Regions from separate parts of the Ruegeria sp. YKSD163 genome, predicted to be linked through region 3. Evidence: riboswitches for the same ligand, from Rfam matches in the RefSeq annotation. Region 3 holds a riboswitch; each other region holds the start of a gene.

Region 1 (7,426 bases), on a different contig from region 3:
GACAGAACCAATGCAACCGAGCGCTCGGCAGCGGGTTTGGCCGCCAGCCGCAGCCAGCCCGACACCCGGTTTACCACCGCCTCGATCCGGTCGGGTTCTGGGCGGTGCGCGAAACGGGAATATTCCAGCGCCGGGTCGCGCTTGCCCGGCTCCTTGAACGAGATAAGCCCGGCGTCGATGCGCCCGTCGACCTCGGGCAGCACCACATGCATGGCCAGATCGGCGGGCGACAGCCCGCGCTCGGCCTCGGCCCAGGCCTTGCGGCGAGAGGTGGCCAGCGCCACCTGGAATACCGGTACGCCGGCGGCGTCGAGCGGCGAGGCGCCATTGGCGCCCTTGCCGGAAAACGAGGTGGCATTGACGATGGCCGCCGGGGCCAGCCCCGGCATCTGTCCGGCGATCCAATCGGCAGCGGCGGGCACCTTCAGCGAAGGCGCGAACATGCCCATCGCCTGAAATCCGCGCGCGCGAAAGGCCTGGATCAGCGCCGCGACCGAGGCCGTGTCGGCCGAAGTCAGATAGGCTCGGTAAAAGGTGACCAGTATGCGCGGGGCGTCGCCCTCGAACGCAGTCTCGGGCGCGATCACGCCGCGCTCGGGGCACCAGAACCCGCATTCGGGCAGCACCTTTGACCCGATCACCGGCCCGGCATAAAGCCCGGTCGCCAGCGCCATTTGCGCCAGCGCGGCCTGCGCCGCCACCTCGCCGCCGGTGTCGCAGAGATGTTGCAACCGCCGCAGGGTCGAGACGGGCAGGGTGGAATAGGCGTCAAGGCGCGTATCCTCGCGCCCGTCCGCCGGCAGAACCGCCAGCGCGAGCCCCTTCTCCTGCGCCAGCGCCAGCACCTGTTGCAGCCCATAGGCCCAATAAGGCACGCCGCCGATCAGCCGGATCAGGATGCCCTTGGCCCCTGACAGGGTATTCTCGACATAGGTATCGACGGATAGGGGATGTTTCAGCGCCGTCAGGTTGGCCAGGCGTAGGGTGGGCATTCTGCCCACCGCCCCGCCGCCGCGATGCCAGCCCGCCGCAAAAGCACCCAGGTCACTGTCCGAGAACGACAGCACCACCAGATCCGCCGGGCTCTGGCCCAGGTCGGTCGGGGTCTCGGTCTCTTCCAGCCCGTGGCTTTCGCGGAAAACGACATGCATGGCGCGCGCTTACTCCGCAGGCTCGGAAACGCCGGTCAGGATGGCACGGATCGCGGCCTCGTCGATGTCGTGATGCTCGGCGATCACCACCATGCGCGAGCGGCGCTCCTCGCCCGGCTGCCACGGGCGGTCATATTGGTGACGCACCCGCGCACCCACCGCCTGCACCAAGAGGCGCATGGGCTTGCCCGAAACGGCGGCATAGCCCTTGACGCGCAGGATGTTCAACTCGTTGGCCAGCCGCTCGATCCGCGCGACCAGTTCGGCCGGGTCGGATTGTTCGGGCAGTTCCACCACGATGCTTTCGAAATCGTCGTGCTCGTGGTCGTCATGGCCGTCATGATGGCTGGGACGAGCGTCCATGTCGTCCTCGGCGGCGGCGCCAAGGCCCAGGATGACGCGCACATCCACCGCGCCCTCGGCCACCTCGACCACCGGCAGCGGGCGGGGCGCCTCGGCGGCGATCACCTCGCGCGCGCGTGCCACGCCCTCGGGGCCGGCCAGATCGGGCTTGGTCAGCAGGATGATGTCGGCGCAGCTGATCTGATCCTCGAACACCTCGGACAGGGGCGTTTCATGGTCGATCGAGTCGTCGGCCAGCCGCTGGGCATCCACCGCCGCCACATTGGGCGCGAAGCGGCCCGCCGCAACCGCCTCGGCATCGGCCAGCGCGATGACGCCATCCACGGTGATCTTGGACCGGATATCGGGCCAGTCGAACGCCTTCAAGAGCGGCTTCGGTAGCGCCAGGCCCGAGGTTTCGATCAGGATGTGATCGGGGCGCGGCTCCAGCGCCATCAGCGCCTCGATGGTGGGGATGAAATCATCGGCCACGGTGCAGCAGATGCAGCCATTGGCCAGTTCCATGATGTTTTCCGCCGGGCATTCCGGGATGGCGCAGCTTTTCAGGATCTCGCCATCGACCCCCACATCGCCGAATTCGTTGACGACCACGGCCAGCCGCTTGCCTTGCGGGTTCTGCATCAGGTGGCGGATCAGCGTGGTCTTGCCCGAACCGAGAAAGCCGGTGATCACGGTAACGGGGAGTTTTTCAAGGGTGCTCATGGCTCAGGCTCCGATCGGGGGGATGCGCGCGGCGCAGTTCTTGCGGAAATGGACGGGACGCTCGCGCCAGGGGACAAGCCCGTCAGCGGTGGCGTGATATTTGGTGACGCCCTCGACGATGGTGGCCACGTCATCGGCCTCGTTGAGGTTCTCATAAACAAAGGTCCAGCGCGTCGGGCCGCCGCGCAACACGATCGAGCAACCCTGATCGCAATTGGACAGGCATTCGACCGGCCTCACGATGACCCCTTCGGGCAGCGCGGCGGCGCTCAGCGCGCGGTGGAGCAGCGCGCCAGGGCGCTGGGCATCGTCTTCGACCGGTAATCCACGGCGGCAGGTGGTACAGACCAACAGCTCGACCGGAGCGTGTTCGCTCATCTCTCTCATCCCCCCAGGGTCCAGTCATGGGGGACGGGGCATGCACGGGTCGGCCCTTCTGGCCCCAGACCCGTCACCGGAAACACCCCGTCCGGTTGCAGTTCGTGTGCTGGCAGGTCTCCCGGCTTGCGGATGTCAGGGTCTTGCCCTGTCGGGCGTCCCGCCTTCCCGGCCAATTGGCCAGTGGCTTGGGCACCCTCTCCGGTCACGGTCGCGGGGGCGGCTGCGCTTGACGGCTGCCCGGGACCAGTTCCCGGAACCGCTGGCGCATTCCCTTTTCATCCGGTTTCCCGGACACCAACAGGGCGGACATGCGGCATGGGCAGGGGCCTTGTCAAGCGCGCTTGGCGGTGCGTCTGAGGGGGCAGGGGAAAAGCGACCTCTGACGTTCAGCCAGCGGCATCCGCCGCCAGCCGCGCACGCAGCCAGTCGAGGTAGAGCTGCGCCGGGGCACCGGGCGGGGCGGCACGTTCGGGGCGGACCAGATAATGCGCCTGCGAAAAGGGAATCGGAGGTCCCGCCAGCCGCAGTGGTGCGCCCTGGGCGATGGCGCCCTGGGCAAAGCGCGTCAGCACGATCGCCAGCCCGGCCCCCGCCATCACCAGTTGCAGCGCCGCGACGGTGGTATCGACCGAATAAAGGCTGCCGCCGGTTGGAGCGGACAGGTCCTGCGCCGCGAACCAGCGTGGCCAGTTGTCCTCGTATCCCAGGATGTGGATCAGCTGATGCGCCTGAAGCGCCGACGGTGGCTGCACCGGTTCTCCGGCCCGCGCAACCGGCACGATGGTCTCATCGCAGAGCTTTTCGGTCACCAACCCTGCCCAATCGCCACGCCCCAGCCTGATGTCCACATCCACGCTGCCCACCGCCGGGCCGTCATCCCAGATGTTCGAGACCAGTCGCACGGGAATACCGGGATGGTCGGCGGCAAAATCCGGCAGGATGGCGGCGAGCCAGTAGGCGGCCGAGGAAATCGGCGCACGCAGCCGCAGGATGCCGCGCCGGGCCGGACCGAATAGGCTAGAGGTCGACAGCGCCACATCCGCCAGCGCCTGCCGCACCGACAGCGCATAGCTGCGCCCCAACTCGGTCAACCCCAGCCGCCGGGCCGCACGGGTAAAAAGGGGCTCTCCCAACTCGGCTTCTAGCGAGCGGATATGCAGGGATACGGCGGTCTGGGTCAGCCCCAGTTCGCGCGCGGCTTCGGTGAAGTTCAGATGACGGGCGGCGGCCTCGAACGTCCGCAGCCAGACCGGGTTGGGCAGGCGGGCCATCTCAGAAAAGATCCGGGCCGAGGACCGGGGCGGGGCCCAGAAAATTCAAATTTTCTGGGACAAAATTTCCGTGGAAATTTTGTCGGTTGCGCGGGTTCGACATGTATCACAAAAAAATCATGGCATTTTGACATTCTTTATTCGTTTCTCTTGGTTAAATCCAGCTTTCATACTGCGCGCGAACCATGACCCCGGCAGGACCGGCAAGGGAGGACGCAATGAAAGTAGGCTTTATCGGACTGGGCAATGTGGGTGGCAAGCTCTCGGGCTCGCTGCTGCGCAATGGCATCGATTTGACGGTGCATGATCTCAACCCCGATCTGGTGGCGGGTTTCGTCTCGCGCGGCGCCAAGGCGGCCGAAGGGCCGGCGCAGATGATGCGCGATTGCGACGCGGTGATCACCTGTCTGCCTTCGCCCGCCGCCAGCGCCGCGGTGATGGCGGAGATGCTGCCCGAGGTCGGACCCGGCAAGATCTGGATGGAAATGTCCACCACCGACGAGGCCGAGGTCAAACGACTGGGCGAACAGGTGATCGCGCGCGGCGGTGCCGCTGTCGACTGCCCGGTTTCGGGTGGCTGTCACCGGGCCGATACCGGCAATATCTCGATTTTCGCGGGCTGCGACCGGGCCACGTTCGAGCGCATCCTGCCCTTCCTGACCGTGATGGGGCGGCGTATCCTGCATACTGGCCCGCTGGGCAGCGCCTCGGTTCTGAAGGTGATGACCAACTATCTGGCCACCGCAAACCTGCTGACCTGCTGCGAGGCGCTGGTGACGATGAAGGCCGCCGGCATGGATCTGAACACCACCTACGAGGCAATCAAGATCAGTTCGGGCACCTCTTTTGTGCACGAGACCGAAAGCCAGGTGATCCTGAATGGCAGCCGCGACATCAACTTCACAATGGACTTGGTGAAAAAGGATATCGGCCTGTTCCAGTCGATAGCCGACCGCACCGGCGTGCCGCTGGAGATCTCGCCGCTGATGATCAGCATCTTCGAGGACGGGATCGCCCGCTATGGCATGCGGGCCCAGTCCGACGACATCATCCGCCGCCTGGAAGAGGCGACCGGGCTTGACATCACCGCGCCGGGCTTTCCGCCCGAGATGGTGGATGACGAACCCGAAGAGCCCGGTTACGAGGTGGTTCCGCAGGGGCTCGTGCGCGCGTCAGGCTAGGCGCGACAGCCCGCCGCGCAGTGGCCGCTTTTGGTTCGGCTATCCTGCGCGGCAGGAGGTGATGCATGGACATGTTGCAATTGCTGACCGACCTGCATCTGGAGGCAGAGCGGCAGGGGCCAGGTGATGTCGACCATACTCGTCTGGCCCTGCGCTTGGCCGGGCTGGCCGGGCGCACGGGTCTGGACATCGCCGATATTGGTTGTGGCACAGGTGCTGCCAGCTTGGTGTTGGCCGAAGAACTGGATGCGCGGATCACTGCGGTGGATCTGCTGCCTGCCTTTCTGGCCGAGCTAGATCGGCGCGCTGCTCGCGCAGGCCTGATGGACCGCATCGACACGCTTGCCGCGTCGATGGAGGAGCTGCCCTTTGCCAATGCGTCGTTGGATGTGATCTGGTCCGAGGGGGCGATCTACAACGTCGGGTTCGAGGCTGGGTTGCTTGCCTGGCGGCGCTTCTTGCGCCCGGGCGGCATTCTGGCGGTGTCGGAACTGACCTGGCTGACCAACGACCGTCCCGCCGATCTGAGTGCGCATTGGGCGCGGGAATATCCGCAGGTTGCCACCGCTGGCGAGAAAATAGCGCAGATCGAGGCAGCGGGATACGGGTTGCGAGGCTATTTTCCGCTTCCGCCCGCCTGTTGGCTCGCGGCCTATTACGAGCCTATGGAGGCGCGGTTTGCCGGTTTTCTGAAGCGGCACGCAGACTCGGCCGAAGCAAAAGAGATCGTTGCAGCCGAACGCGCAGAGATCGTGCTCTATCGCGCGCATTCGGCGCATGTCAGCTATGGTTTCTATATCGCGCAGAAACTGCCCTGAGCGGCAGGCGGCGCGTCGCGCCGCCCCCTGTCCCGATCAGATCTGTTCCACCTTGACGCTGTCGCTTAGCACAAAGGCCAGATAGCCCTTGATCCGCTCCATCGCTGGCAGCGGGTCCTCATAGGTCCAGACCGCGTCCTTGGTCACAGACGAGCGGTTGACGATGGAGTAATAGCTGGCGTCGCCCTTGTGCGGGCAATGGGTGGTCTTGTCGCTGCGGTCCAGGAAGGCCATGGCGATATCGGCGCGCGGGAAATAGATCACCGGAGGCAGTTCGCCCTCGCTCAGTTCCAGCGCGTTGCTGCTTTCGCCCAGGATGGCACCGCCCGACCGGACGCTCCATTTGCCCGGCGCCTTGCGGATGGTGATGTGATCGCTCATGTTCCGTTTCCTTCCCCGTATCTCGTATCTCGTATTCTTCGGTCCGGCGGCGAGTGTTGCCCCGCCGGTGTAACAGCCGCGTGTCAAAGCGGCGCGGTTGCGGCATCCAACCACATCCGCGTCTCGGCGCCCAGACGTGGACCGATCTTTGCCGCGACGTCGGCATGATAGGCGTTCAGCCAATCGCGTTCCTCAACCGTCAGCATCTCCGCGACGATCAGCCGCCGATCAATCGGGACATAGGTCAGAGTGCGCCAATCCAACATGGCGCGCTCTGCGTCGCCACCGGGCAGGGGGGCGGCCTCTTGCACCACCACCAGGTTCTCGATGCGGATGCCGAATGCGCCCTCGCGATAGTATCCCGGCTCGTTCGACAGGATCATGCCCGGTTCCAGCGGCACGTGGCTGACCCGCGCCAGCCGCTGCGGTCCCTCATGCACGCTCAGATACGCACCGACGCCGTGCCCGACCCCGTGGTTGAAATCCTGCCCCGCCAGCCACAGCGGCAGGCGCGCCACGCATTCGATATCGCGCCCCGCCAGCCCCACGGGCCAGCGCAGCATGGACATGGCGATCATGCCTTTCAGGACCCGCGTGAAACAGGCTTTCTCCTCGTCCCCCACGGTGCCGATGGCGATGGTGCGGGTGATGTCGGTGGTCCCGTCCAGATACTGGCCGCCGCTGTCCAGCACCAGAAGATGCCCGTCCTCCAGACGGCTGTTGGTCTCCTCGGTCACTCGGTAATGCATGATCGCACCATTGGGCCCGGTGCCCGCGATGGTCTCAAAGCTGATATCCTGTAAGCCGTTATCGCGGCGGCGACAGGTCTCCAACTGGCGAACCACCTGCGTTTCGGTCAGGCTGCCGGGCTCTTGCCCATCCAGCCAGGCCAGCAGTTCCACCATCGCGGCGCCGTCGCGCAGATGTGCCTCGGCAGCACCCGCGATCTCGGCGGCGTTCTTGCGGGCCTTGGGCAGAGCGCAGGGGTCACCCCCCTTGGTCAGCTGGTGTCCCAGCCGATCTGCGACAATCTGCGGTACCGTGGTCAGGTCCACCCGCACCGGACCTGCCAGTGCCTCTACCGCATCGAGGAACGCATCCGGTTCGTGCTGCGTCACCAACGGCCCCAGATGCTCCTCCAGACCGGTCAGCTTGGCTGCTGCCATGAACAGGTCGAC
Region 2 (7,426 bases), on a different contig from region 3:
GATCTGAACGAAGGCAATGGCGGGCGCGTGGTGGTGGGCACGCTGCTGGCCGCCTCGGCCGAGTTTCTGCCCCGCGTGCTGACCCGGCTATTGGCCGAGAAGCCCGGGCTGGTGGTGAAACTGGTCGAGGGCACCAACGAGGTGCTGATGCCGGCGCTGCGCTCGGGCGATGTCGATCTGGTGGTCGGGCGCTTGCCGATGCACCGGCACCGGGCCGAGATCGTGCAAGAGCGGCTGTTTGACGAAGAGGTGATCTGTGTCGCCCGCACCGGCCATCCCGTGCATCGCCATGCCGCGCCCGCGCTGACCGATCTGATGGAATACCCCTGGATTCTGCCACCGGCGGAAACCACGTTGCGCCGTCAGCTGGATCAGGTGTTTGTCGATCTGGGTGGTGGCGCGCCACCCTATGCGGTGGAATCGGTCTCTTACCTGGCCAACCGGGGTCTGTTGCTGGGGTCGGACATGCTGGCGGTGATGCCCGCGCATGTGCCGCGCCACGATATCAGCGCGGGGGCGCTGGCGCGGGTCGACTGGGCGGTGCCGATCCCGATCGGGCCGGTGGGCGTCTCGATGCGCAAATCCGCCAGCCTGTCGCCCTCGGTCGCCGGCGTGCTGGATGCGCTGCGGGTTGAGGCCGCGCAAATGACGCGTTGAGCTTGCCCCGGCGCACCCGATGCGCCACATCTTCGGCACCGATCAAGGAGTCACCATGAGCGACATGCGCCTTTCCCTTTGCTCCAGCTGTCAGGGCGAGCGGGACCGTGAGCACGGGGCCGAGCGGGCCGCCGTGGCCGAGGCGTTAAAGCGCGCCGGGCTGATCGGGCGGGTGGAGCTGGTAGAGCATGCCTGTTTCGGCGCCTGCGCCACCCCGGTGGCGCTGGCCCTTCAGGGGCCGGGGCGGGCCAGCTATGTGTTCTCGGATCTCGACGTGGTGGCGGATGCCGACGATATTGCCGCCACCTGCCGTGTCTATCTGGACAGCCCCGGCGGCTGGATTTCCGATGCCCGTCCCTGCGGACGGTTGCGGGAATGCCTGCTGGCGCGGATTCCGGCCTATTCCACCTGAACCGTGACCACGGCCTCGACCGGGGTGCCATCGACCATCAGCGGGCTGTGGCTGTTGGCGTTCAGCGAGACCTTCACCTCGACCGCGCCTTTGGGCAGGTCGGGGATATACATCCATTCGCCATAGAGCCGGGCCAGTTTCACGCCGTTGACATAAACATGAGCATGGCCTTCGCCCGGCACGTCACTGGCCGAGGCATTTTCGGGGGCAAAGCGGAAATTCTGCGGGCTTACATGCAGGTTCCAGCCCGACATCGGATCACGGGTCAGTGCTACGGACACACCGGGTGCGTCGGGGCCAGCGGGCAGATGGGTGGCCTGGGCGTGGTCGTGGCCGCCTTGCGCCACGTCATGGGCGCCATGCTGGGCCGCGTCGCCATGATCATGACCGTCAAAGGTAACGCCATAGGCCGCCGCGGTTACGAAACCGGCACCGCCACCAAAGACAAGGCCGATGGCGAACAGAGCGAGAGAGCGGGACATATCAGTCTCCTAGCAAAGAAAAACCCCGCCGGATGGGTCCGGCGGGGCATATAAGTCGACGGATCAGGCGTGCGCTTCGGCGCGCTTGCTCTCGGTCTGCCAGAAGTAACCCGCGAAGCCACCCAGCAGCACCCAGGCCGCCATCCCGACACCAAAGGCGCGGGCGGCAAACAGCGCGCCCAGCTCGGTGGGGACCGGGCCGGCAAAGCTGTCAGGTTCGGGCGCGCCGATCAGATGCGGCGCCATCAACAGCAGCGCGGCGGCGCCATAGGCCATCAGGTTGCCGCCAAAGGCGATCAGCCACATGGCGATACCCGCCGCGGCCACGGTCGCGGTCCACCAGATCTGGCGGGCGGTGATATCTGTATAGGATACACCGGGCACCTCGGGCGCCAGCGACAGGCCGGGCGCGAAGTGAAAGGTGATGAACCCGGCCAGCCCCCAAAGCAGACCGGCGCGCGCGGTCACCGCATGGCCCATCCCCTCGGCCACCGACATCAGGGCAACCATGACAACTGCATAGCCGGTATAGGTCAGCATCGCAAAAACGACCGTGAGCGCATCGCGCATCGGATCGGCGAACATACCGGGCAGGTCGGGCTGGGCGCTTACCGCCTCGGCGCCGAAATGCACCAGTTCGCCGGATTCATACAACTCGGCATGCAGCAACACGGGCTGCACGAACAGAAACTGCAGCAAGGCGGCAATCAGCCCTGCTGCAGCGCCAGCGAACAACGCGCTGGTCAGAATGCGACTGAACATGGTTCAGTGGCAGGGAAAGCCGGTTGCGTGGCGCACGTCGTGGGCGGCGTCATGCAGTGCGGATGCCTGCACATGGCCCGCCAGGGTCACGATGCCCAGGCCCAGGATTACGGCGAACAGGGCCGGAAGGATCGCGGAACCGGTGGCCGATGCCTTGAGTGTTTTGGTCGTCATGTCATTTCCTCCTTGCCGCCGCACCCGACGGCCGGTGTTTCATTACCTGTCTGGCAGGTCTCCTGGCTCGCGGGTCGGTGCCTCTGTTCGCCTTCCCCCCGGAGCGAACCCGGGAGTGGCTGGTTGAACAGCGGCTCACCGCTTACAGTCGCGGGGGCGGCTTTGGCTTGAACCGACGGGCGGTCGCACCAAATTCCCTCTTAGCATCCGGATTGCTCCGGCAGGACCAGACCCCTCCATTTAGCCGCGAACGCGCGCCCGGCGCAATCGTCATTTGCGACCTTTCCGGTCAGTTTCCGCGCTTTTTCAAAAGATAGATATCCATGATCCAGCCATGATCGGCCCGCGCGCGGGCACGGGTTTCGACGATTTCTCCCGCCACCGCGGCCAATGGACCCGCCACCAGAATCTGTTCCTCCATACCCACATAGGCGCCCCACCAGATGTGGTAATCGGACATATCCAAGGCCTGGAACGAGCATTCGCCGTCCAGCATCACGGCCGCGGTATCCACGGCGGGCGGCCAGCCTTCGTCGCGCAGGCGCCGCCCGGTTGTGACCAGAAACGGTGCGCCTAATTCGTTGATCGGAATGCCATGTGCCGCCGTCAGGGCCTGAAGCGCCGTGATGCCGGGAATCACCCGCACCTTGGGTTGCGGATCGAGCCGTGCCGCGATTCGCAGCGAACTGTCATAGAGCGACGGGTCTCCCCAGATCAGCAACGCCACCCGCGCCGCGCCGGGGTGGTCCTCCATCGCCGCCTGCCAGCGCAGGGCGATTGCATCGTGCCAGTCGTCGACGCCCTTCAGATACCCGTCGTCAGCCCGGCGCGCGGGGATGTCGAAATAGGCGATCTGCGGCGGGGTGTCGGTGGCGTCAGTGATGATACGCTCGCGCAGCCCGGCCAGATCGGATTTCCCCGCCCCCTTGCGCGGGATCAGGATCAGATCGGCGGCGCGAATGGCGGCGATGCCTTCGCGGGTGACATGGTCGGGATTGCCAGTGCCGATTCCGATCAGGAGTAGCTCAACCATCGCCGAACTCCGCCAGCGGACCATACAGGATCAGGGCAGGGGCGGTGCCCACCTCCTCTGCCAGCCGTTCGGCCAGTTCGCCCATGGTGGCGCTTGTCAGGCGCTGTTCAGGGGTCGAGACGCTTTCGGCCATCAACGCAGGCGTCGAACGTGGCAGGCCATGCGCCTCAAGCGCATCCAGCAGCAACGGAAAAGTGCGCTTGCCCATGAACACGACCGTGGTGGCCTGCGGGTCTGCCAGTGCGGGCAGGTTCAGGTCGGGGGGCAATTGGCCGCTGACGTCATGGCCGGTAACGAATTGCACCCGCCGCGCGGTCAGCCGTCGGGTCAGCGGGATGCCCGCCGCCGCCGCCGCCGCCACCGCCGAGGGGATGCCGGGGATGATCTCGTATCCGATCCCGGCCGCGCGCAGCGCGACCAGTTCCTCCTCCAGCCGGCCAAAGAGACCGCCATCGCCGGATTTCAGCCGCACGACGTGGGCGCCGGTCTGGGCATAATCCACCAGCAGGCGGCTCACGTGGTCCTGCTTGGGCGAGGCGCGGCCCGCCCGCTTGCCCACCCCCACCAGATCGGCATCCGCGCGCGCATGGGCCAGGATCGGCCCGCTCGACAGATCGTCGAACAGCACCGCGTCTGCCTTGCCCAGCCGGTCCACAGCTTTCAGCGTCAACAGGTCCGGGTCGCCCGGCCCCGAGCCGACGAAGGAGACAAAACCGCTCATGATCCCGCCTCTGCGATCAGGTGAAAGAAGGTGCCGGTGACATTCCCGCGCACGGACCCGGTTTGCGGCCCCTCGACGCCTTCGGCATCGAAAACACGGGCCAGCGGCGCGTCGGGCTGTTCCAGGATCGAGGAATAGTGGAACTCGTGCCCGCGCAGGGTGGCACCGGTACCATAGCCGGGCAGGGGCCCCAGCAATTCGGCCCGGCGATAGCCCAGGTTGAACTTGCGCTTGTCATACGAGGTGACGAGGCCCAACAGACCCGCCATCCGGTGGCGGGTGCCGTCCTTGTCGATCAGCGCCTCACCCAATGCCATGTAGCCGCCGCATTCGCCATGCACGGGCCGGGTTTCGGCATGTCGTCTCAGCCCCGCGCGAAAGGTATTGGCGGCGGCGAGTGTGCCCGCATGCAGTTCGGGATAGCCGCCGGGCAGCCAGACCAGATCGGCATCGGGCGCGGGGGCCTCGTCGGCCAGCGGTGAAAACGGCAGGATCTCGGCGCCACCCGCGCGCCAGCCTTCCAGGAGATGCGGATAGGTGAAGGAAAACGCCGCATCTCGCGCCAATGCGATGCGCTGGGCCGGGGGCGGCGGCAGCGGTGCCGAGGAAAGCCCTGCAGGGCTTGAAGAGGCGGCGGCCCGGATCGCGTCCAGGTCGACATGTTCGCGCAGGAATGCGGCATAGCCCGCGATGGCGGCCTCCAGGTCGGGATGTTCCACCGCCTGAATGAGGCCCAGATGCCGCTCGGGCAGGGTCAGATCGCCGCGCCGGGGCAGCACGCCCAGCACCGGCAGGCCCGCGCGCTCCATGCCCAGCCGGGTCAGCCGCTCGTGCCGGGGGCTGGCACAGCGGTTCAGGATCACTCCGGCAAAGGGCAGGTCGGGATTGTACATCCGGAATCCCAGCGCCGTGGCCGCCGCCGATTGCGCCTGTCCACCCACATCGAGGACCAGCACCACCGGCCAGCCCATCCTGAGCGCGGTCTCGGCGCTCGAACCGTGGCCGGTCTCGCCGGGTTTGGCGACACCGTCGAACAGGCCCATCGACCCTTCGGCTACCACGATATCGGCACCCGCGGCCTGCGCGGCCACGGCGTTCAGCAGCCGCGCGCCCATCGCCCAGCTGTCGAGGTTGAACGAGGCCCGCCCCGCCGCCGCTAGGTGAAAGGCAGGGTCGATATAATCGGGTCCGCTCTTGAAGGGCTGCACCACCAGCCCGTCTTCGGCCAGCGCGCGCAACAGCCCCAGCATGACAGTGGTCTTGCCGGTGCCCGAGGCCGGGGCCGAGATCATCAGGCCGGGGGGGTTAGTCATCGCCATGGCTCCAGCTCGACCACGGGCTGTCGGCGCTTTGCGGCCGGTAACGGCGGTCGTATTCGCGGGAATAGAGGCAGCTTTCGTCAAACCCCTCACCCTTCAGAACCGGTCCCACCAGGATCAGCGCGGTGCGCGAGATGCTTTCGTCCAGCGCCTCTTTCAGCGTCTCCAGCGTGACGCGGATGATCCGTTCGTCGGGCCAGCTGGCGCGATAGACCACCGCCACCGGGCAATCGGCGCCGTAGTGCGGGGTCAAATCGGCGACCACCTTGTCCAGATTGCCGATCGACAGGTGGATGGCCAGCGTGGCACCGGTGCGGGCGAAGTTCTCCAGGCTCTCGCCCTCGGGCATCGACGAGGCGCGACCGGGCGTGCGGGTCAGCACCACCGATTGCCCCAGACCCGGCAGGGTCAGCTCGGTCCCCAGCGCGGCAGCAGCGGCCGCGAACGACGGTACGCCGGGTGTAACGCTGACCGGGATGCCCATCTGTTTCAGCCGCCGGATCTGCTCGCCCATGGCCGACCAGACCGACAGATCACCCGAATGCAGCCGCGCCACATCCTGCCCGGCCTTATGCGCGGCCTCGATCTCGGCCATGATCTGATCCAGATCCATCGGCGCGGTGTTGACGATCCTTGCCCCCTCGGGGCAATGGCTCAGGATCTCCTCGGGCACCAGCGACCCGGCATAAAGGCAGACCGGGCAGGAGGCGATGATATCGCGGCCACGCAGGGTGAGCAGGTCGGCAGCGCCCGGTCCGGCGCCGATGAAATGTACGGTCATGTCTGGTCTCCGATGGCGAGGGCGCAGGTGGCGCGCCGGTCGTCCGATATCTGTCTTGGGGTGATCAGCCGCGCGCCCGGCCCGGCGGCGACCAGCGCCGCGGCCTCGGCCACGCTGCCGGTGCCATAGCTGGCGCGGCTTTGCGGCGAGCAGGTGAGGGTGCGCTGCCCGGCAAGCTCGCTCGCCGGAATAAGGTGCAAGGGCAGCGCCAGCTCTGCCGCTAGCGCCTCCAGCGCCGGGTGCCCGGCCTTGTCGGCAACGGTGGCGAGCGCGGCCACCGCCTGTCCGGCGGCGGCCTTGTCATAGGCTGCGCGCAGGCTGGCCGCCTCTGCCGTGGTGGTAAAGCCCAGTCCCGCGACGATCATAGCGTCACGCTCCACTGCACCACCGGATAGGCCGATTTCCAGCCCCGGCGCGGCCCCAGTGGGGCCGCTTGCGCCAGTTCGATCCGCAGCAGCTCGCCGCCCTTGTCGACCTGCCAGAGGGCCAGCAAAGCCTCGCTTTCCAGCGTCACCGCATTGGCGACAAGCCGGGTGCCGGCGGGCAGTTCGGCAAAGAGCCATTCCAGCAGCGCCACGCTGAGACCGCCGCCGATGAACACCGCATGGGGCCGCGCAAGGCTGCCCAGCACCTCGGGCGCGCTGCCTTCGACCACGCGCAGGTGGTCTTGCCCCAGGGCGTCGGCATTGGCGCGGATACGCGCGGCGCGGTCGGCGCGGGGCTCAATGGTGGTGGCGCTCAGCGTCAGATCGCTCATCAGCCACTCGATCCCGATCGAGCCGCTGCCGCCGCCGATATCCCACAGATGTTCGCCCCGCTGCGGTGCAAGTGCCGACAGGGTCAGCGCCCGCACCGGGCGCTTGGTGATCTGCCCGTCGGTGTCAAAGATCGCATCCGGCCTGCCGCTGGCCTTGGGGATCGCTGGGCCATCGCCCGCCACTTCGACGCCGACACAGACCGGGTGGGCGAAATCGCCCACTTGCGCCTCGGCCAGCGACAGGGTTTGCAAGCGCTCGCGCGGGCCCCCCAGCGCCTCCATCACGTGCAGGCGGCTGGTGGTAAAGCCGGTCTCGCTCAGATACCGC
Region 3 (7,426 bases):
GCCGGGCTGGAAGAGTTGAACCGCGGGCGGGGTCGCATCGTGGGCAGTGGGGTCAAGGGCCAGGCGGCGCTGGTGCGCTTCGATGCCGGGCGACAGGCGCCGCAGCTTTTTGCCGATACGGTGCATATCGTGCCCCACGCGGATGGCACGCTGGCAATCGGCTCCACCTCGGAACGCGATTACGATGACCCGAACGGCACCGATGCGGCACTGGACACGGTTCTGGACCGCGCAATGCAGGCGGTGCCGCTATTGCACGGGGCCGAGGTGATCGAGCGCTGGGCGGGCGTGCGCCCCCGCTCGCGCTCGCGCGCGCCGATGCTGGGGGCGCATCCGCTCTATCCCGGCCAGTTCATCGCCAATGGCGGGTTCAAGATCGGCTTCGGCATGGCGCCCAAAGTGGCCCAGGTCATGGCCGATCTGGTACTGGAAGGGCGCGACAGCATCCCCGAGGATTTCCGCCCGGAGGCTTCGCTGTGAACCTCGCTCCCTACCGGGTCGCACCGGACAGCCCGCAGATTGGCGTGGTCCTGTCCCTGATCCGTGACAGCTTTGCCTTCATGGATGGCCGGATCGACCCGCCCTCGTCAATGCATCGTCTGACTGAAGAAACAGTCGCGGATCATGCGGCGCGGCACGAAATCTGGGCACTGGGAACACCCCCGCTGGCGGTGGTGTTCCTGACGGTCAAACCCGGGCGGCTCTATCTCGGCAAGCTTGCGGTGGACGCTGAATTACGAGGGCAAGGGCTGGCCCGCCGACTGGTGGCTCAGGCCGAGACCCGCGCCCGCGCGCTGGGCCTGCCGGTTGTTGAGCTGGAAACTCGGGTGGAACTGGTGGAGAACCACGCCGCCTTTACTCGGCTTGGTTTTGTCCAGACCGGAGAGACCGCACATCCCGGTTACGATCGGCCCACCTCGATCACCATGCAGAAGAAGCTCGTCTGAAGCGCGTCGACGATCGCCGCGGACGACCACGAGAATTTTCGTCGAAAATTCTCGGCGCTCCGCGTTCGAGAGGCGGCGCTCAGCTGTCCTCGAACGGATCCCATTCATCCTCGACCTCGGGCAGCGCCTCGGTCACCACCTTGGCAGCGCGTTGTTCCGGGGTCTCGATATGGGTGATCCGCGCCTTGGGAAACTGTGCCAGCACCGCCTGCACCAGCGGATGTTCGCGGGCCTTCTCCTCCAGCGCGTATTTCTCGGCGTTGCGCACCTCGTCGATGGTCTTGCCGCCGCCCTGCGCCACCACGCTCACCGCCCAGCGATTGCCGGTCCAGCGTTGCAGCGCACTGCCCAGCCGCTGCGCCAGATCGGTGGGGGCGCGCTCGGTGGGTTGAAACTCGATCCGGCCCGGCTGATAGCTGACCAATCGCAGGTCCATCTCGATATCCGCCAACAGCTTGCCGTCGCGATTGGCGCGGATCAGTTCGACCACATGCTCGAATGTGGGAAACCGCGCCAATGCCGTTTGCGCATCCTGCGCCAGCGCCGCAACAGGCCCGCCGCCACCGCCGCGCGGGGCGGGTGCATAGCTGGCGCTCACCCCGTTGGCGGAGGGCGCGCCCTGACCGCCGCGCACCCCGCCGCCGGGGTTCGGCGGCGGTGGCGCGTCCTGCAACCGTTTGATCAGCTCTTCGGGGCTGGGCAGATCGGCCACATGGGTCAGCCGGATCACCGCCATCTCGGCGGCCATCATCGCATTGGGAGCGGCTGCCACCTCTTCCAGCGCTTTCAGCAGCATCTGCCACATCCGGGTCAGCACTCGCATCGGCAGCGCATCCGCCATCTGCTGGCCGCGCGCCCGCTCGTCGGGCGAAACGGTCGGATCCTCGGCGGCATCGGGCGTGATCTTGACCACCGACACCCAATGGGTGATCTCGGCCAGATCGCGCAGCACTGCCATCGGGTCGGCGCCTTCGGCATATTGAGCGCCAAGCTCGGTCAGTGCCGCGCCCGCATCGCCGCGCAGGATCATGTCCATCAGGTCCAGCACCCGTCCCCGGTCGGCCAGTCCCAGCATCGCCCGCACCTGCTCGGCGCTGGTCTCGCCCGCGCCATGGCTGATCGCCTGGTCCAGGAGAGAGGTCGCATCTCGCGCCGACCCTTCCGCGGCGCGCACGATCAGCGCCAGCGCGTCTTCGGCGATCTGCGCCCCCTCGGCATCGGCGATCCGGCGCATCAGCGCGATCATGTCCTCGGGCTCAATCCGGCGCAGGTCAAACCGCTGGCAGCGGCTCAGCACTGTCACCGGCACCTTGCGGATCTCGGTCGTGGCAAAGATGAATTTCACATGCGCCGGCGGCTCCTCCAGCGTCTTGAGCAGCGCGTTGAAGGCGCTGGTCGACAGCATGTGAACCTCGTCGATGATATAGATCTTGTAACGCGCGCTGGCGGCGCGATAGCGCACGCTGTCGATGATCTCGCGGATGTCGTTCACGCCGGTGCGGCTGGCGGCGTCCATCTCCATCACATCGACATGGCGGCCTTCCATGATGGCCACGCAATGCTCGCATGTCCCGCAAGGTTCGGTGGTCGGCCCGCCATTTCCATCCGGGCCAATACAGTTCATTCCCTTGGCGATGATCCTCGCGGTGGTCGTCTTGCCGGTGCCCCGGATGCCGGTCATGATGAACGCTTGCGCGATCCGGTCGGCGGCAAAGGCATTTTTAAGCGTCCGCACCATCGAATCCTGCCCGACCAGATCGGCAAAGGTTTCGGGCCGGTACTTGCGGGCCAGCACCTGATAGGGGGTCGGAGAGGCGTCGGACATTGGCTGCTTTCGTCGGGGCTGGATTCTGGTTCTGCAGACGGTACTGGGCAGAGGGGCGAAGGTCCACCGCCTGTGTGATTGTTTCAGGGGTGGAACAGGATTGGGTTGGAAATGGCGGGTGCGTTCCCCTGTCTCGAGGTTGATGCAGACGGGTACAGGGGTATACGAATCTGTTCCGTCGAGTCCCTTCCCGTTGGAGGTAACGCCGTTCGGGACGATTACACGATTGCAAGTGGCGCGGGCGACGATGCGATATCCGACAATTTCGGCTCTAATCTGATTAACGGACAGCAGGGCGACGACTTCATCGTTTCGGTGGACGATCGCGGCGACCTGGGTACGGCGGACACCGTCAAGGGTGGCGTCGGGCGCGATACCCTGGTCGTGGATGAGGGGGACCTGGTCACCACCGGGGGTGGGGCCGACCAGGTGGTGATCGAGAATTATAGCGGCGTTGCGGATGGCTATGACGTTGTCACGATCACCGATTTCGATACGGCACGAGATGTCCTGACCCTGAAGGGCGAAGCTTTGCTGCTGCGTCCCGGCTCCGTTGGAGAGACACGGGTCAGCGTGCAAGAGCTTGATGACGAGACCGGGACCATGGTCCCGATCAACGGCATTCCGGTGGCACATCTGATCGGCGCTCAGGGCGTGACCCGGGATCAGATTCGCGTGTATATAGACAACCGCTGACCCGCGTCGCGGCGCTGTTTGATCTGTTCACGGGTATCTTGTCTTGCGATACCGCCGCGTTAAAGGCCATTCTACCCTTGGGGTCAGGATCGCCACGCCCCGTGGCAATGGTCGGTCGGAAAGGGAAACCGCAGATGGCGCAGCTGGTTCTCTATGCGCTGCAAGTCGGCGGCGGCACATTGGCGATCTGCCAGTTGCCGGGACGGTCGGGCGATTATTCCGGCGATGTCGATCTGATCGGGTCCTGGGCGCCTGGGCTGGTGATCTCGATGACGACCGAGGTCGAGATGCTGCAGCACGGTGCGCGCAATTTTGGTGCTGATATCCAGAGTCGCGCCTGCCGCTGGGCTCATCTGCCGGTCGATGATTTCGGAGTGCCTGGCCGTGATGCCGAGATCAAATGGAAGGCGATCAGCAAATCGGCCCGGCATGCTCTGCACGGCGGCGGGCGCGTATTGATCCATTGCAAGGGTGGCTGTGGCCGGTCGGGCATGGCGGCGTTGCGCCTGATGATCGAGACGGGCGAAGAGCCCAAGGCGGCGCTTGCGCATTTGCGGTCGGTCCGCCCCTGCGCGGTGGAAACCGACGCCCAGATGGACTGGGCGCTGGCTGGGCGTGCTATCCGGGACTGATCCTTCAGGCCGTTGCTTGCACTGGCGCAGCAGAGTGGACGCAGCGGGGCCGGGCCTCGGCCATGGCGCATGGTACCGGGCCCGGCCCGGCGGCAAATCCCGCTCCGTCGGGCGCCATCAGCGCATCGGCAAAGCGATTCAGATGCGACAGGGCGGTGTCTTCGTCGACGCCGCAGAACACGCGGATCCGGCTGTGCGAGGCGGCGTAGCGGGCCATGCAACCTGCTCCACACGGGGGCATCTCGCAATGCCCCTCTATCGCGAAACCTGCATCGGTCATCGGTTCAGCCTGACGCAGCGCGCGGGCGAGGTTCTCGGCCAATGCCGACAGCGCGGGGCAGGGCCTGCCGGTTCGGCGACAGAGCGTTGCGGCAAATTCATGCGTTCTTGTAGTCCAGATCATCCTGCGCCCTCCGCGCGGTGGAACAGGGTGTCGGGGACCGGCCGATCAGGGCCAAGGCATCCCGTCCGGACACCCCGCCCGGGTTCGAGTTACGGTTGCGATGGCAGGTCTCCTGACTTGCGGGTCCGGGCTTTGCCGGCCTTCCCGGCCCGGGGGCCAGTGGCATTTCGGCATTGCTCACCGCTTACAGTTGCGGGGGCAGTCTCGGCATTGGTCCTCTGTCGCCAGGGGGCCGCACCGTGTTCCCTTTTCATCCCGGCGCATGTGTCACCGAGAACCATCGCCTTAGCGGTAGCGGGTGTTGCGGGCCGGAGTCAAGCCGGGTGTTCGTGCCGTGTTTTTCCCCATGCGGCGGGATGCTAGTATCGGTATCGAGTAGTCAGGCTGAAGAAGGGTGTCGGCATGCGGTTGAGAGGAGTACGCGGCAGCAGGCATGTCGAGGATCGTCGCGGGCGACGTGGCGGTGGCATGGCCATCGGCGGGCGCGGGCTGGGTATCGGCGGGGTTCTGCTGCTCTTGGTTATTGGCGCTTTCACCGGCATCGACGTCACCCCGTTCCTGACCGAACGGCCGGGCCCGAGCCAGAGCACACCCAAGGAACTGACCGCCGAAGAGCGGCAGGCGGGCGAATTCGTCTCGCGCGTATTGGCCACGACCGAGGATGTCTGGGGCACCGTGTTCCGCGACCAACTGGGCCGCGACTACATCCCGCCGACGCTGGTGCTGTTCTCTCAGGTGACGTCCAGCCCCTGTGGCGGCGCCTCAGGCGCGACCGGACCATTCTACTGCCCCGCCGACCAAAAGGCCTATCTCGACACCGATTTCTTTGCCACCCTGGCGCAGCGCTTGCAGGCGGGCGGCGATTTCGCCGCCGCCTATGTAATCGCACACGAAGTGGGCCATCACGTGCAGAACCAGTTGGGCATTCTCGGTCAGGTGGATCAGGCCCGCCGGCAATCCTCGCAGGTCGAGGCCAACGCGCTGACCGTGCGGCTGGAATTGCAGGCCGATTGCCTGTCGGGTGTCTGGGCGCGCTCGGTCCAGGGCCTGATGGAACGCGGCGATCTGGATGAAGCGCTGAACGCCGCCCGGATGATCGGCGACGACCGGCTGCAACGGCAGGCGGGCCGGGTGCCGCAACCGCATACCTTTACCCACGGCACCTCGGTGCAGCGGGCATCCTGGTTCGATCGCGGCTATAAAAGTGGCCGGGTCGCAAGCTGCGACACGTTCAACACCAACAGGCTCTAATCCGCGCGCGGCAGCATCTCGGGCAAACGGCGCAGCACGTCCGAGGATTGCCGGGCGCGGGCCAGCATCCAGCCGCCTTGCAGCAGGATGAACATGGTCTCGGCGATCTTTTGCGGATCGGTTAGCCCAAAGCGTCTGGCATGATGCGCGCCCTCGGTAATCCAGCCTTCGAACAGGTGGCGGGCATGGGCGCGAAACGCGGCGTTGTCCGGGCCTTCGAACAGGGTCGACGAGATCGGGCAGCCATCCCATTGGCCTGACTTGTCAAAGAGCTTCGCGACCTTGCCGCACAGCACCTGCATCCCGTCATGGAAACTGTCGGCCGGTTCGAACGAGGCCGCGATCAGCCGCAGCATCTCGTCCGAGGCCCAGGTGGCCGAGGCCAGTGCCAGGTCGGATTTCCCATTGGGAAAGTGGTGATAGAGCGAGCCCTTGGGCGCCTCTGCCTCGGCCAGCAGTTCGGACAATCCAACGCCATGATACCCCCGGCGCTGGAACAGCTGGGCGGCGGTGCGGATCAGGCGATCTTTGGTCGGAAGCGGACGTTGGGTCATGTGCCGAGGATATTGACAGCTCTGGACCGATTGGTCCAGACATGAGAAATAGACCAATCGGTCTAGGTCATCTGGAGGTCCCAATGCTGGATATGCAGTCATCTGTCAGGGTCGAGGATTTTCATTTTTCATCCGGGCCGGCGCAGCTTTCGGCGCGGCTCTATCTGCCGGTGGGCACGCCCCGGGTTGCTGTTGTGATCAACAGCGCCACCGGGGTGCCGCGCGACTATTACCATCATTTCGCCACCTGGCTGGCGACCGAGCGGAGCATGGCCTGCCTGACTTATGATTATCGCGATTTCGGGCATTCGCTGACCGGGCCGCTTGCGGCCTCGACCGCCACCATGTCCGACTGGGCGCTCCTTGACATGCCCGCCGCCTATGCCGAGATGCAGCGCCGGTTTCCCGATCTGCCGCTCTGGGTGATCGGCCATTCGGTTGGCGCCATGCTGGGGCCACTGCAACCGGGGATCGAGCCCATCGCGCGCATGATCTGCGTCTGTTCCGGGCTGGTGCATCACTCGGACCACCCCTGGCCCTATCAGGCGCTGGCGCGGCTGTTCTGGTTTGGTCATGCGCCCCTGCTGGTCAAGACCTTAGGCTATCTGCCGGGGCGCGCGATTGGCTTTGGCACCGATCTGCCGCCGGGCGTCTATTGGGAATGGCGGCGCTGGTGCACAACGCCCGGCGCATATTTACCCGAGACAGGCACCCGCCTGCCGAAACCCGATTGGGGCCGCTCGGGCGCGCAAGTCGATCTCTTTGCCTGCGAAGATGACGATACGATCCCACCCGAATGTGTCTGGCGACTGGCCGAACTCTATGGCGACACTGCCCGGCAGCACCTGTTGCGGCCAAAGGAACACGGGCTGCGCGACATCGGCCATCTGGGCGCGTTTGCCCGGCGCAATGCCGCACTCTGGCCTCGGCTGATCGCCCCCTGAGGAGGGGGCGATCCCGGGGCTGTTCAGCCCTTGTTCCGGCCCTGCTTGTCGCGCATCACCGCGCGGACCATCTTGCCGAACGCCTTGTCGCGTGAGCGCGCCTCGGCCACGCTTTCCGAGTTGCGCGCATCCTCGCGCTTCAGCTTGCGCCAGCGGTCGAGGCGAGCGGGTTCC

What was found. Region 3 has a riboswitch for cobalamin ahead of AC2FNA_RS05675 (hypothetical protein). Riboswitches for the same ligand answer to the same signal wherever they lie in the genome.
Region 1: linked by a shared signal. The riboswitch ahead of AC2FNA_RS04015 (DUF1636 family protein) and the one ahead of AC2FNA_RS05675 (hypothetical protein) in region 3 are both predicted to bind cobalamin.
Region 2: linked by a shared signal. The riboswitch ahead of AC2FNA_RS04085 (CbtB domain-containing protein) and the one ahead of AC2FNA_RS05675 (hypothetical protein) in region 3 are both predicted to bind cobalamin.

What each region holds. Positions count from the first base shown of each region.
Region 1 covers NZ_JBXWRM010000002.1:244,751-252,176, reverse strand. The annotation lists gene cobN (cobaltochelatase subunit CobN) at 1-1,151, opposite strand, end outside; gene cobW (cobalamin biosynthesis protein CobW) at 1,161-2,216, opposite strand; gene AC2FNA_RS04015 (DUF1636 family protein) at 2,220-2,594, opposite strand; cobalamin riboswitch at 2,689-2,911, opposite strand; gene AC2FNA_RS04010 (LysR substrate-binding domain-containing protein) at 2,984-3,868, opposite strand; gene AC2FNA_RS04005 (NAD(P)-dependent oxidoreductase) at 4,087-5,049, shown strand; gene AC2FNA_RS04000 (class I SAM-dependent methyltransferase) at 5,115-5,867, shown strand; gene AC2FNA_RS03995 (DUF427 domain-containing protein) at 5,904-6,248, opposite strand; gene AC2FNA_RS03990 (aminopeptidase P family protein) at 6,332-7,426, opposite strand, start outside.
Region 2 covers NZ_JBXWRM010000002.1:258,746-266,171, reverse strand. The annotation lists gene AC2FNA_RS04105 (LysR substrate-binding domain-containing protein) at 1-657, shown strand, start outside; gene AC2FNA_RS04100 (DUF1636 family protein) at 713-1,069, shown strand; gene AC2FNA_RS04095 (hypothetical protein) at 1,057-1,551, opposite strand; gene AC2FNA_RS04090 (CbtA family protein) at 1,615-2,313, opposite strand; gene AC2FNA_RS04085 (CbtB domain-containing protein) at 2,317-2,487, opposite strand; cobalamin riboswitch at 2,523-2,733, opposite strand; gene cobF (precorrin-6A synthase (deacetylating)) at 2,777-3,520, opposite strand; gene cobA (uroporphyrinogen-III C-methyltransferase) at 3,513-4,241, opposite strand; gene AC2FNA_RS04070 (cobyrinic acid a,c-diamide synthase CobB) at 4,238-5,560, opposite strand; gene cobM (precorrin-4 C(11)-methyltransferase) at 5,547-6,341, opposite strand; gene AC2FNA_RS04060 (cobalamin biosynthesis protein) at 6,338-6,706, opposite strand; gene cbiE (precorrin-6y C5,15-methyltransferase (decarboxylating) subunit CbiE) at 6,703-7,426, opposite strand, start outside.
Region 3 covers NZ_JBXWRM010000003.1:54,194-61,619, reverse strand. The annotation lists gene AC2FNA_RS05700 (NAD(P)/FAD-dependent oxidoreductase) at 1-480, shown strand, start outside; gene AC2FNA_RS05695 (GNAT family N-acetyltransferase) at 477-947, shown strand; gene AC2FNA_RS05690 (DNA polymerase III subunit gamma/tau) at 1,027-2,796, opposite strand; gene AC2FNA_RS05685 (hypothetical protein) at 2,884-3,468, shown strand; gene AC2FNA_RS05680 (protein-tyrosine phosphatase family protein) at 3,603-4,100, shown strand; gene AC2FNA_RS05675 (hypothetical protein) at 4,105-4,317, opposite strand; cobalamin riboswitch at 4,589-4,800, opposite strand; gene ypfJ (KPN_02809 family neutral zinc metallopeptidase) at 4,906-5,754, shown strand; gene AC2FNA_RS05665 (TetR/AcrR family transcriptional regulator) at 5,751-6,308, opposite strand; gene AC2FNA_RS05660 (alpha/beta hydrolase family protein) at 6,392-7,252, shown strand; gene rsgA (ribosome small subunit-dependent GTPase A) at 7,276-7,426, opposite strand, start outside.